One region of the Streptomyces sp. NPDC057963 genome, then DNA from elsewhere that is predicted to be linked to it. Evidence: riboswitches for the same ligand, from Rfam matches in the RefSeq annotation. Region 1 holds a riboswitch; the other holds the start of a gene.

Region 1 (5,678 bases):
TGCTCGACCGCACACTGACGTTCCTCCGCTCGCGGTGAACCGGGTCCGGTGCCCGCGACCGGCCGGTCTCGGGGCCGACGCCGATCGGGCCCCGGGCGGCGATCCGCCCCCGCGAGGATCCCGCCCACCACCGCGCGGCGACGGCCGAACGGCCCGAGCGGAGTCGGGCCCGCGGGCGACGGCCCGGCGGGGCGCCGGCCGCCGGACGGGGCGGTGGGATGCCGCACGTCCCCGACCGCGTGATCATCCGCCCTCGCCGCCCGGTCGCCGGGCCGACGCCGCCCGTCCGAACCCACTGCGCAACAGCGCCTGAAGCGTCGCCGCGGCGGCGCTCGCCCGGTCACCGCGGTGCACCACCGAGATCGTCCGCCGGAACGAGGCGGGTTCGAGCCGTCGTACGGACAGTGGCGTCGGCGACATTGCGGCGACCATCTCCGGGACGACCGCCATCCCGATGCCCGCGCTGACCAGCGCGCAGACCAGCGCGTAGCCGGGCGACTCGCAGACCACGGCGGGTGTCGCCCCCGCCCGGGCCAGCGCCTGTTCCACCCCGCGACGCGGCGGATGTGTCGGCGCACTGCTGATCAGCGGCCGTCCCGCGAGCTCCGTCACCGGCAGCCGACCGGTGCCTTCGGCCAGCATCTGCCCCACCTCCGTGATCAGGACCAGTTCCTCGACCAGCAGCGGCTCGGCGAAGACGCCGGAGGGCCAGGCGGCCGGGGGTGCCGGCTCGTACACGTGGGTCAGCGCGAGGTCGACCTCGCCGGCGGCCACCGCGGCGACGCCGTCCGGTGGCTCGTACTCGGTGACCGCCAGTTCCACGTCCGGGTGGGCGCGGCGGAAGGCGCTCAGGACCGGCGGCAGCAGATGGATGCCCGCGGTGGTGAAGGTACCGACCCGGAGGCGCCCGCCGGAGAGCCCGGACAGCCGGGCCAGCTCGTGACGGGCCCGGTCCATCTCGTCGAGGATCCGCCGGGCGCGCCCGGCCAGCAGCTCTCCCGCCGCGGTGAGGCGCGCCCCCCGGTGGTGGCGCACCAGCAGCGCGGCGCCCGCCTCCCGCTCCAGCTTGGCGAGCTGCTGGGAGAGGGCGGGCGCGGTGTAGCCGAGGCGGGCGGCGGCCCGGGTGATCGATCCGGCCTCGGCGACCGCCACCAGCGCCGCGAGCCTTGTCGGGTCGTACATGAAGCGTTCCTTTTGGCAGACCCAGAAGATTGCAAGTACACGCTAAAGGCTCCGTTGGTCCAGGGTGGACCCATGGACGCACAACTGATCGCCTTCACCGGGGTCGCCGCGGGCATGGTCGCGCTGCCGGGCGCGGACTTCACCGTCGTCGTACGCAACGCGCTCGCCTCCCGGTCGGCGGGGGTGGCGACCGCGCTGGGCGTTGCCGGGGGACTCCTCGTGCACACCGCGCTTGCCGTCGCCGGGCTCGCCGCGGTGCTCGTGGCGGTGCCCGTCCTGTTCCGCACCGTCCAGCTGCTCGGCGGGGCCTATGTCCTCTACCTGGGCATCAGCGCCCTGTACGCGATACGGCGCCGCACCACCACGGACACGGAGGGGACCGCGGACGAACCGGCCGGCCGGGGATCCCTACGCGCGCTGCGTCAGGGGTTCCTCACCAATGCCCTCAATCCCAAGGCGCCGGTGCTCTTCCTGAGCCTGTTGCCCCAGTTCGTTCCCGACGGGCAGCCGCCGCTCCCGAGGACCTTGCTGCTCGCGGTGATCGTCGTGCTGCTCGCCCTGGTCTGGTTCCCCGCCGTGGCGCTTCTGGTGGACCGGATGGGCCGGTGGCTGCGCCGGCCGCGTGCCGCCCGCGCCATCGAGGGCGGCAGCGGCGCGGCGCTCACCGCGTTGGGGCTGGTGCTGGTGTCGGGTCCCCTGGTGCACTGAGGCCCCTCCGTGCCGAGGTTCCGCTGCGCCGAGAAGGGCGGACCGGCGCCGGAGGCCGGGCTCGTCCGGCGGACCCGCCCGTAGTAGACGCGCTTCGTCCAGATCTTCTCCAGCCGGACCACCGCGCCGGTCCTCGGCGAGTGCCAGATCTTGTTGTGACCGGCGTAGATCCCGACGTGGTAGACGCTGCGGCCGGAGTGGAAGAAGACCAGATCGCCGCGTTGCCTGTGCGAGGCCGAGATGTGGCGGGTCCTGTTGTACTGCTGCTGGGCCGTGCGGGGGAGCTTCTTGCCCGCCTTCTTGAACGCATAGGACGTCAGGCCCGAGCAGTCGAAGCGGTTGGGGCCGGTGGCCCCCCAGCCGTACGGCGAACCCTTTTTGGAAGCGGCGACCTTGAGCGCCTTCACCGAGAGAGTCGCTGCCTGGGCTTCCGGAGCGGCGCCGGGGGCGAGCATGGTGCCGCCGACGGCGGCCAGAGTCAGAACCGAGGCCGTGCCGGCCCGGGCGAGCAGAGACGGGACATGAACCTGCGCAGTCATGCGCAACCCTTCGTCAGCCGCCTGTGAAGGATGACCTGTCGGGTTCGGGCTGGCGAAGTTGCCCGGCCGCGCTCGGCGGCTTCACCCCGAGGGCCGACCGTTGATCCGGTCGACCCGTTGTGCTCGGGTCCTCCACTCCTGCCGATCCACTTCTGTCGACCAGTCATCCGGGCGGCGGCAGGACTCGGCGTCCGCCCGGACCGCCCCGCCGCGGTGGCGGGGGCTTGTCGTCCCAGGGATCTTGACTCACCGACTGCCGGATTTCCGAGGGGAAACAGCGATTTGTGAGGCTCCTCACGACTGATCCGTTCGGGTGGAGCCGACGCTTTCGGGGAGCCCTGGCGGTCACTCGGACCGGTCCCGCACCAGGGCGGAATCAAGGATTCCGTCCACTGCTCATCCGAAAAACGCAAGTTGAGATATCGCTCGTGAGGGGGACTCTCTACGCCGAAAGAGCGAGGAATTCCGACGTGGCCACCGGGCGTGTCGCGAAGGGGAGTTGGCTGACCCCTCGGGCGGGGTGGGGGGAGTTGGGCGGGCGGTGCCGGGGCCCGGTGAAGAACCGGCTGATCAACTTGCCGGTGCGGGGGGTACGGTGACGCGTCCGGCCCGCCGTTCCCCGTCCAGTACCCGCAGCGCCCGCGCCAGGGTGGCGGCGTGGATCCGCGCCTCGCCGCGCTCGTGCATCAACACGAGGGCGTCCCGCAGTGCGCCGGCCCGTGAGGCCAGTGCCTGTGCGGCCCGCAGGGCGCTGTAGGTGTCGCTGCCGTGGGCCGGGTTGATGCGGCCCAGTTGGTCGAGGACTTCGAGATAGCGGTCGATGAACTCCCCCTCGGCGCGTGTCAGTGCGGGGAGCGGCGGCAACTCTGGCGGCTGCATCGGGCGTTCACCGCGTGCCGTGCGGCGGGAGCGACGACTTCCGGTTCTCCGTGATGTGGTCCACCAGGCCGTAGGCCTTGGCGCCCGGGGCATCGAGGATGAGATCGCGCTCGATGTCGGTGGCGATTTGCTCGGCGTCGCGGCCGGTATGACGGGTCAGCAGTGTGATGAGCATCTCGCGGACCCGTTCCCATTCCCGGGCCTCGATCGCCAGATCGGACGGCTGGCCCTGCACCGGCTCGGTGAGTGCGGGCTGCTGCACGATGACCCGGGCGCTGGGCAGTGCGTGCCGCCTGCCGGGAGCGCCCGCCGCGAGCAGCACCGACGCGCAGGAACCCGCCTGGCCGAGGCAGTAGGTCTCCACCTCGCAGGTGAGGTACTCCATCGTGTCGTAGATCGCGGACATGGCCCCGAACGAGCCGCCGGGGGAGTTGATGTAGAGGGCGATGGGCCGGTCCGGGGCGGCGTGTTCCAGATACATGAACTGGGCGATCAGATCGTTGGCCGCGGTGTCGTCGACCGGCGTACCGAGGAAGACGATCCGTTCGGCGAGCAGCTTGGAGTACGGGTCGAGGGTGCGGGTCCCGTTGCTCGTGCGCTCGGTGAACTCGGGCAGCACGTAGCGGGCGGCGGGGTGGAACAGCATGGACGGTGCCTTTCCTCCGGGATCTGTACGGCTTTTGCGCAAGCGGGGTCTGCGCAAGCCTCTGTAAAAAATGTACAGGACGTACAGAAGGTTATGATGGAGCATGATCCTGGTGATCCACTAAAAGTCCCAGGTCAGAGGCCGTTTTGGCTGTTCGCCGAGGGCGGAAATCTCGTAATCTCTCTAGACGTCTTGATCATCAGGCTGCTTCGCCCTCACTGAAACCGAGTAGAGAGGTGAGGTGGTCCGAGGCGACGCGGAGGTCCTCGGGGCTCGGGTGGACGTACACCCGCTTACGACTCGGTACGCGATTGAAGTCTGGGCGCGCCGGCCTGGCGGGTCGGCCGGTGGATGATCAGCAGGCGGCCTTCCGGGCGAGCACGGGTTCGGTGCTCGTGTGCCGCCGGGTGGGCCTGCGGGCCGCGCGGTCGGAGACCAGTCCGGCGATGGCGGCGTGGGACTCGCGTCGGCCGGGGTATCGCTGGAGCGGCCGCCCCTTCTTCTCCTCGCCGATGGTGTGCTCCACGCAGATCCGCGCGGAGGACCGCCGTCGGCGCGCTTCGCGCCAGGCGCAGTTCTCGCCCAGCGGCACTTTGTCCTTCGGCTTGCGTGGCGGTGCCTGGACCTGGTTGGGGAAGTCGTTGGCCAGGCCCCGGTATCCCTCGTCGACCTTCGCCTTGACCTGCGGATGCAGACACAGCTGTTCGACGATGCCTTCGATGCGCATCGTGGTCTGGTCGTGCAATCTGCCGGGCCGGTCGGCCCCGGACCACAGCTGCCGGGGTGCGCAGGGGGATGCCGGGCCGGTCGGGGACGGCGAAACCGCGGACAGCCGGCAGCGGGCGGATCTCGTGGATGGCACCGGCTCCCGAGTCGCAGCGTTCACCACGACGTTCGAAGCGGCGGAGGACTGGAGGTACAAGGCAGCGGCAACCAGCCCGCACAGCACCGGCTGGTACAGCCCCCGCTGGGCGGAACGATTCCGAACCCCAGGCACCGACGGACAAGTCGCTCGGGTACGGCTTGCGCTCGGTCACCCCGCCAGCACGGCCAAGCGCACCGACCAGCAGATTCGCTCCAGACTCACACGGGAGCAATGCTCAGAACCTGTGGATCGGCCGGGAGGACGCACCTTCCCTGGTGATTGACGACAGGTCACCGAGCAAGGCCGACGTCGCCGCGTCGGTCGGGAAGGAATGTCCGGGCTCACCGTGGTCAACGCCGACGGAACCACCAGTGGCAGGGCATCACTGCTGGGCGCGCACGCCGGGGCGCCTACGGTGCAGGCGCCCCGGCATCGGTCAGCGGCGGATCTGGTAGGCGCGGGTCACCGTCTGCTCGATGGTGTTGCCATCGGCATCGGTGGCCTGCACGCGCAGCGACACGAAGCCCGCGTTCACGGGGTTGCCGATCGTGCCGTTGAGGCCGCCGTCGAGGCGGACCTGCCGCCAGTTGGCGCCGTCGTCGTATGAGGCCCACAGCTTCGCCCCGGCGAGCTTCAGACCATTCAGGCCCTTGGGGTAGCGCACGCCCAGTCCGATGCGGGTGGTGGAATGCGGCCGGGCGCTGTTGGCCTGGTCGACGTCGAGTCGGTAGTCGACCGACAGGACGGGGAGCAGGGTCAGTCCTTCCTTCCGCTCGGAGTGGAATCGCCAGTCGGTGCGCACCTTGGTGGAGGTCGTCCAGCCGGGGGCGTCCCGCTGCACGTCGGTGACCACGCGGTA
Region 2 (5,678 bases), on a different contig from region 1:
GTGCAGGTGCTTGCGGGCCAGCTGCCTGATGTAGGCGTCGTCCTGGAGGCGCGCCTTCTCGTCGCGCAGCTCCTCGGTGCGGGTCCGGGCCTCCCGCGCCAGGCGCTCCTGGTCGGCGATCTCGTCCCGCTGCGAGACGTACTGACGCATCGGGTACGCAAGCGCGACCACCAGGGAGCAGACGACGAGGGCGAGGAAGGCCGCCCGGCCGGTGAGCCGGGAGCGGCGGGCCTGACGGCGGGTCTGCGAGCGGTAGACGCGGGCCGCGGTCTGCTCACCGAGCAGCCGCAGCCGGGTCGCGGTGGAGAACCGGTCCCGGTCCTTCGCGGCCATGTCTCCGCCTCCCCATTACGCACGTCCGTCCCCGCACACGGTACGGGACCGAGTGCGGGGACGGACGGAGGCCGGTGCCTTTGGCCCCTGACGGGCCTGTGCTCAGTTCACAGGGCGCCGTGCCCGCCGGTTCGCGGAGCGCCGTGCTCGTCAGTTCGCGGAGCGGAACCGGGGGAACGCGGAGCGGCCCGCGTACACCGCGGCGTCGTCGAGGATCTCCTCGATGCGCAGCAGCTGGTTGTACTTGGCGACACGGTCCGAGCGGGCCGGGGCGCCGGTCTTGATCTGGCCGCAGTTCACCGCGACGGCGAGGTCGGCGATGGTGACGTCCTCGGTCTCGCCGGAGCGGTGGGACATCATGCACTTGAAGCCGTTGCGCTGGGCAAGCTCGACGGCGTCCAGGGTCTCGGTCAGCGAACCGATCTGGTTGACCTTGACGAGCAGGGCGTTGGCGGAGCCCTCCTCGATGCCGCGGGCCAGACGCTCCGGGTTGGTGACGAACAGGTCGTCGCCCACGATCTGCACCTTGGCGCCGAGCTTGTCGGTGATGACCTTCCAGCCGGCCCAGTCGTCCTCGTACAGCGGGTCCTCGATGGAGACCAGCGGGTACGCGGAGACGAGCTCCTCGTAGTACTCGGTCATCTCGGCGGCCGAGCGGGACTTGCCCTCGAACTCGTACGTGCCGTCCTTGTAGAACTCGGACGCGGCGACGTCGAGTGCGAGCGCGATGTCCTTGCCCGGGATGTAGCCGGCTTCCTTGATGGCCTCGACGATGAGGTCGAGGGCGGCGCGGTTCGACTCCAGGTTCGGCGCGAAGCCGCCCTCGTCGCCGAGACCGGTCGAAAGCCCCTTGGTCTTCAGGACCTTCTTCAGCGTGTGGTAGACCTCGGCACCCCAGCGCAGGGCCTCGGAGAAGGACTCCGCGCCGATCGGGGCGATCATGAACTCCTGGATGTCCACGTTGGAGTCGGCGTGCGACCCACCGTTGAGGATGTTCATCATCGGAACGGGCAGCAGGTGCGCGTTCGGGCCGCCGAGGTAGCGGAAGAGCGGCAGGTCCGAGGCCTCGGAGGCGGCGTGGGCGACGGCCAGCGAGACACCGAGGATGGCGTTGGCGCCGAGCGAGCCCTTGTTCTCGGTGGCGTCCAGGTCGAACATCGCCTGGTCGATCAGCCGCTGCTCGGTCGCGTCGTAGCCGACGAGCTCCGGGCCGATCTGCTCGATCACGGCGAGGACGGCCTTCTCGACGCCCTTGCCCTGGTAGCGGTTGGGGTCACCGTCGCGAAGCTCAATGGCCTCGAACGCACCGGTGGAGGCGCCGGACGGGACGGCAGCACGGCCCGTGCTGCCGTCGTCGAGGCCAACCTCGACCTCGACCGTGGGGTTCCCCCGGGAGTCGAGGATTTCCCGGGCTACGACGACGTCGATGGACGGCACGAGGCATCTCCTTCTGGGATATGACACTGGTTGTGCAGGGTCACTTTGGCCTTGCGACAAGAGCCTAACCGGCCCGGCCCGCTCAGCCCGACGACCGCCCGTCCCCTGGGACGAAAAAGGACCCAAGGGCGCGCGTAAGCAGACAAACAGTCAGAATTTTACTGGTCAGTAACTACAACAGTTGAACGATCACCCAGAGGTGGCGCGCCTCGCGGAGGCGGCGCGTGGCGGCGCCGGCACCTCGCGGTGGTGGTGCGCGACACGGGAAACCCCGGCCCGGCGCGTACGGGGGAATGCGCGCCGGGCCGGGGTGCTCAGGGAGGAGAGAGCCTGGACTACTTGGTCAGGTGCAGCTGCTGACCCGGGTAGATCAGGTCGGCGTCCTTGACGATGTCCTTGTTCAGCTCGAACAGCTGGTGCCAGCCGCCCTCGACCTGGTGCTCGGCGGCGATCTCGCTCAGGGAGTCGCCGGAGACGACCTTGTACTCGCCGTCACCCTTCTTGACCTTCTCGCCGGTCGGGGTGGTGACGGTCTTCTTCGACTCGGCCTGCGGGGCGGCGGAGCGGTCCGAGCGGGAGGCGGCGGGGGCCTCGGTGCGCTCGGCCTTCTTCGGCTGGGCCTGCTGGACCGGCCGCGACTGCTGCTTCGGCGCGGCCGGGGCGCTCTGCTGCCCGGTGGCGCTGGAGCTGGAGCTGGACTTCGAGGAGGAGCCGGTGTCGACGCCCGGGTTGACACCGTCGTTGGTCAGGTTGCCGGCGCCGGCGCAGCCCCAGGCCCCCGGACCCTGCATGTCGAGCAGCCGCTCGGCGGTGGCGATCTGCTGGGCCTTGGTGGCCAGGTCGGCGCGGGGGGCGTACTGCGTGCCGCCGGCGGCGGCCCAGCTGGACTGCGAGAACTGCAGGCCGCCGTAGTAGCCGTTGCCGGTGTTGATGGACCAGTTGCCACCGGACTCGCACTGGGCGACGGCGTCCCAGGTGGCGACGGAGGCGGCGGAGGCGCCGGTCGCACCCATCAGCGGAACGACGACGGCGGTACCGGCGACACCGGCGAGCGTGGCGACGCGGACGGCCTTGGACGGGCGGCGGTGCTTGCCCTTGCCGGAAAACAGCATGGAACTTCCCCTCACCGACGCCTACGAGGTGAGCTGTCGGGTTCGGGCCAAGTGAGTTGCCCGGTCGCACGTCCTAGCACGCGACTTCACCCCAAGCCGGTCCTGATGCGTCCTTCGACGATCGGGCCCGGCGCTTACCTGGGTCCCCCGCTCCTGCCTACGGCGCTTTACGCGTCTGTTCCCTTCGACCGACGGCAGGATTCGGCGTGACGATCGACGGGGCCCGCGGTGCGAGCGGTTCCGACCGTAAACATACGCAACCCCTACATTCAAAGATGGACACATCGGACAATCAGCCCTTACTTGCATCTGAGGAACCGTCGTTTTCGCAGGTGGGAGGCGATACGGAAGGGCTCCCCGGGCGCGACACGCCAGTTGACGCAAAGAGACCCATGTCTCACTTACGCATAAGCGGACATAGGTCTCTGAACTACCCCAGATTTTGAGGCTCTTTCAGCCGATTATCAGACCGCTCTCACTCGGCCTTCACGTCGAGATCGAGGCTCTGGCCGGGGAGGATGAGGTCCGGGTCGGATCCGACGGCATCCTTGTTGACCTCGTACAGCGCGGGCCAGCCGCCGGGGACCTTCTGTGCGTCAGCAATCGCCCAGAGGTTGTCGCCGGAGCGGACGGTGTACGTGCCGTCGGCGGTCGACGCGCCCGCGTCGCGCGCGTCACCGTCACCGCGGGAGGCATGCCGGCCCGACTCGCGGTCGACGCCGCCGTTCGCGTTCCGGCCCTCCTCGGGGGCCGGTGCGCCGCGGTGCTTGCCACTCGTGCCGCCGGTCGAGTCGGCCGAGCCGGTCGGGTCCGAGGCGTCGGGCGCACCGGAGGACGGGGCGTCAGAAGACGTCCGGGACGGCTCGGCCCTGCCCGCCGGCCCGTGGGCGGCGCCCGCCCCCTTCGAACGGTCCGCGCTGCCCCTACCGCCCGTACCGCCCGAGGCGGCGTCCGGGGCGGCGTCCGACGGCGTGGCGTCCCCGGACGGGGGCGTCGACGCGCCGTCAGCCGGCTCCGTGCTCCGTGTCGGCTCGGCGGGGGGCGCGACCCCGGGATCGACGCCCGGCAGCGTCCCGTCCTCCGCGAGGCCGGAGATGACCGCACAACTGGGCCAGGCCTTCGGCCCCCGGTTCTCCAGGACCTTCTCGGCCACGGCTATCTGCTGCGAGCGGCTGGCGAGGTCGGCACGGGCGGCGTACGACTCGCCGCCGTACGCCTTCCAGGTCTCCTGCGAGAACTGCAGGCCGCCGTAGAGGCCGTTGCCGAGGTCGGCGCTCCACATGCCGCCGCTCTCGCACTCGGCCACCCGGTCCCAGGTCTTGGCGTCGGCCGCGTGCGCGCCGCCCGCGCCGAGCAGCGGGATGGCGATGGCCGATCCGGTCACGCCCGCGGCGACGACGATGGCGGGTGCCTGACGAGGGCGACGGTGTCTGCCGTTCGCGGAGCCCATGGGGATGCCTTCCGTGTGACTGACAAGTGACGGGTGAGTCGAACGGTGAACCTAGCGGGACTCGAACGCGTGTCACAAGTCGATGCAGCGCAGATCACGTGGAAGTCACAGAGTTGACTGTCCGTCATCTCGCGTCGGCGCGGGCCTCGGCTCGAACTCCACCGGCAGCGTGCGCAGTCCACGCATGATGAGCCCGCCACGCCACCGCAAATCGGTAGATTCCACCGCAAGTCGCAGGTCAGGGAGGCGCCTCAGAAGCGTGGCGAGCGCCGTCTGTCCCTCCAGCCGGGCGAGCGGTGCTCCCAGGCAGTAGTGGATGCCGTGCCCGTATCCGAGGTGCTGATTGTCACGCCGGGCGAGGTCGAGCGTGTCGGGGTCCCCGAAGCGTTCCGGGTCGCGGTCGGCGGCGGCGAGCACGACGAGTACGGGGTCGCCCGCCGCTATGTCCTGTCCGCCCAGTGTCAGCGGCTCGGTGGCGAACCGCCAGGTCGCCAGCTCCACCGGACCGTCGAACCGCAGCAGTTCCTCGATCCCCGTCTCCAGCAGCTCGCTCTCCCCCGCGGCGAGGGAGCGTTGCAGCCGCTCGCGCTCGCCGGGGTTGCGCAGCAGGGCGTACACCCCGTTGCCGATGAGGTTCACCGTCGTCTCGAATCCGGCGAAGAGGAGGATGAAGGCCATGGCCGCGGCCTCGTTCTCGGTGAGGTGCTCGCCGTGGTCGCCGGCCCGGATCAGCCCCGAGATCAGATCGTCCCCCGGGTTCTCCCTCTTGCGGTGGATCAGTTCGGCGAGATAGCCGCGCATCTTCTTCACCGACCTGGCCACCCCGCCGCGCGGGCCGCCGCCGTGCCGGATCATCATGCCCGCCCAGTCCCGGAAGTCGTCCTGGTCCTCGCGCGGGACGCCGAGCAGATCGCAGATCGCGTAGATGGGGAGCGGGAACGCGAAGTCGTGGATGAGGTCCGCCCTCCCCTCCGCGACGAAGCGGTCGATGAGGTGGTCCGTCAGTTCCTGTACACGCGGTGCGAACTCGGCGACCCTGCGCGGGGTGAACGCCTTGGAGACGAGGCGGCGCAGCCGGGTGTGGTCGGGCGGGTCGATGTTGAGCAGATGCGTCATCAGCTCCGCCTTGCGCTCGCCCGGGATGCCGGTCTTCCCCTTGGCGTGCGCCGGCCCGGCGTGGTGCGCCGGGTTCTTGGAGAGCCGGGTGTCGGCAAGCGCCTGCCGGGCGTCCGCGTACCGGGTCACCAGCCAGGCCTCGACACCGCTGGGCAGCGCGGTGCGGTGCACGGGGCTGTGCTCGCGCAGCCAGGCGTAGGCCGGGTAGGGGTCGGTGGCGAACTCCCAGG

The links. A riboswitch is a leader RNA that binds a small molecule or an ion and turns the genes downstream of it on or off. The one in region 1 is predicted to bind cyclic di-AMP.
Region 2: another riboswitch for cyclic di-AMP. It lies ahead of ACFVT1_RS15995 (transglycosylase family protein); the one in region 1 lies ahead of ACFVT1_RS26415 (C40 family peptidase).

What each region holds. Positions count from the first base shown of each region.
Region 1 covers NZ_JBHVPX010000012.1:53,420-59,097, forward strand. Annotated here, with positions in the region: gene ACFVT1_RS26400 (dienelactone hydrolase family protein) at 1-38, shown strand, start outside; gene ACFVT1_RS26405 (LysR family transcriptional regulator) at 244-1,182, opposite strand; gene ACFVT1_RS26410 (LysE family translocator) at 1,255-1,890, shown strand; partial or broken gene ACFVT1_RS26415 (C40 family peptidase) at 1,959-2,429, opposite strand; cyclic di-AMP (ydaO/yuaA leader) riboswitch at 2,433-2,619, opposite strand; gene ACFVT1_RS26420 (hypothetical protein) at 3,000-3,308, opposite strand; gene ACFVT1_RS26425 (ATP-dependent Clp protease proteolytic subunit) at 3,316-3,951, opposite strand; gene ACFVT1_RS26430 (hypothetical protein) at 4,310-4,681, opposite strand; gene ACFVT1_RS26435 (S8 family serine peptidase) at 5,256-5,678, opposite strand, start outside.
Region 2 covers NZ_JBHVPX010000006.1:86,528-92,205, forward strand. Annotated here, with positions in the region: gene ACFVT1_RS15985 (septum formation initiator family protein) at 1-333, opposite strand, end outside; gene eno (phosphopyruvate hydratase) at 484-1,770, opposite strand; gene ACFVT1_RS15995 (transglycosylase family protein) at 2,106-2,882, opposite strand; cyclic di-AMP (ydaO/yuaA leader) riboswitch at 2,886-3,057, opposite strand; gene ACFVT1_RS16000 (transglycosylase family protein) at 3,358-4,332, opposite strand; gene ACFVT1_RS16005 (cytochrome P450) at 4,438-5,678, opposite strand, start outside.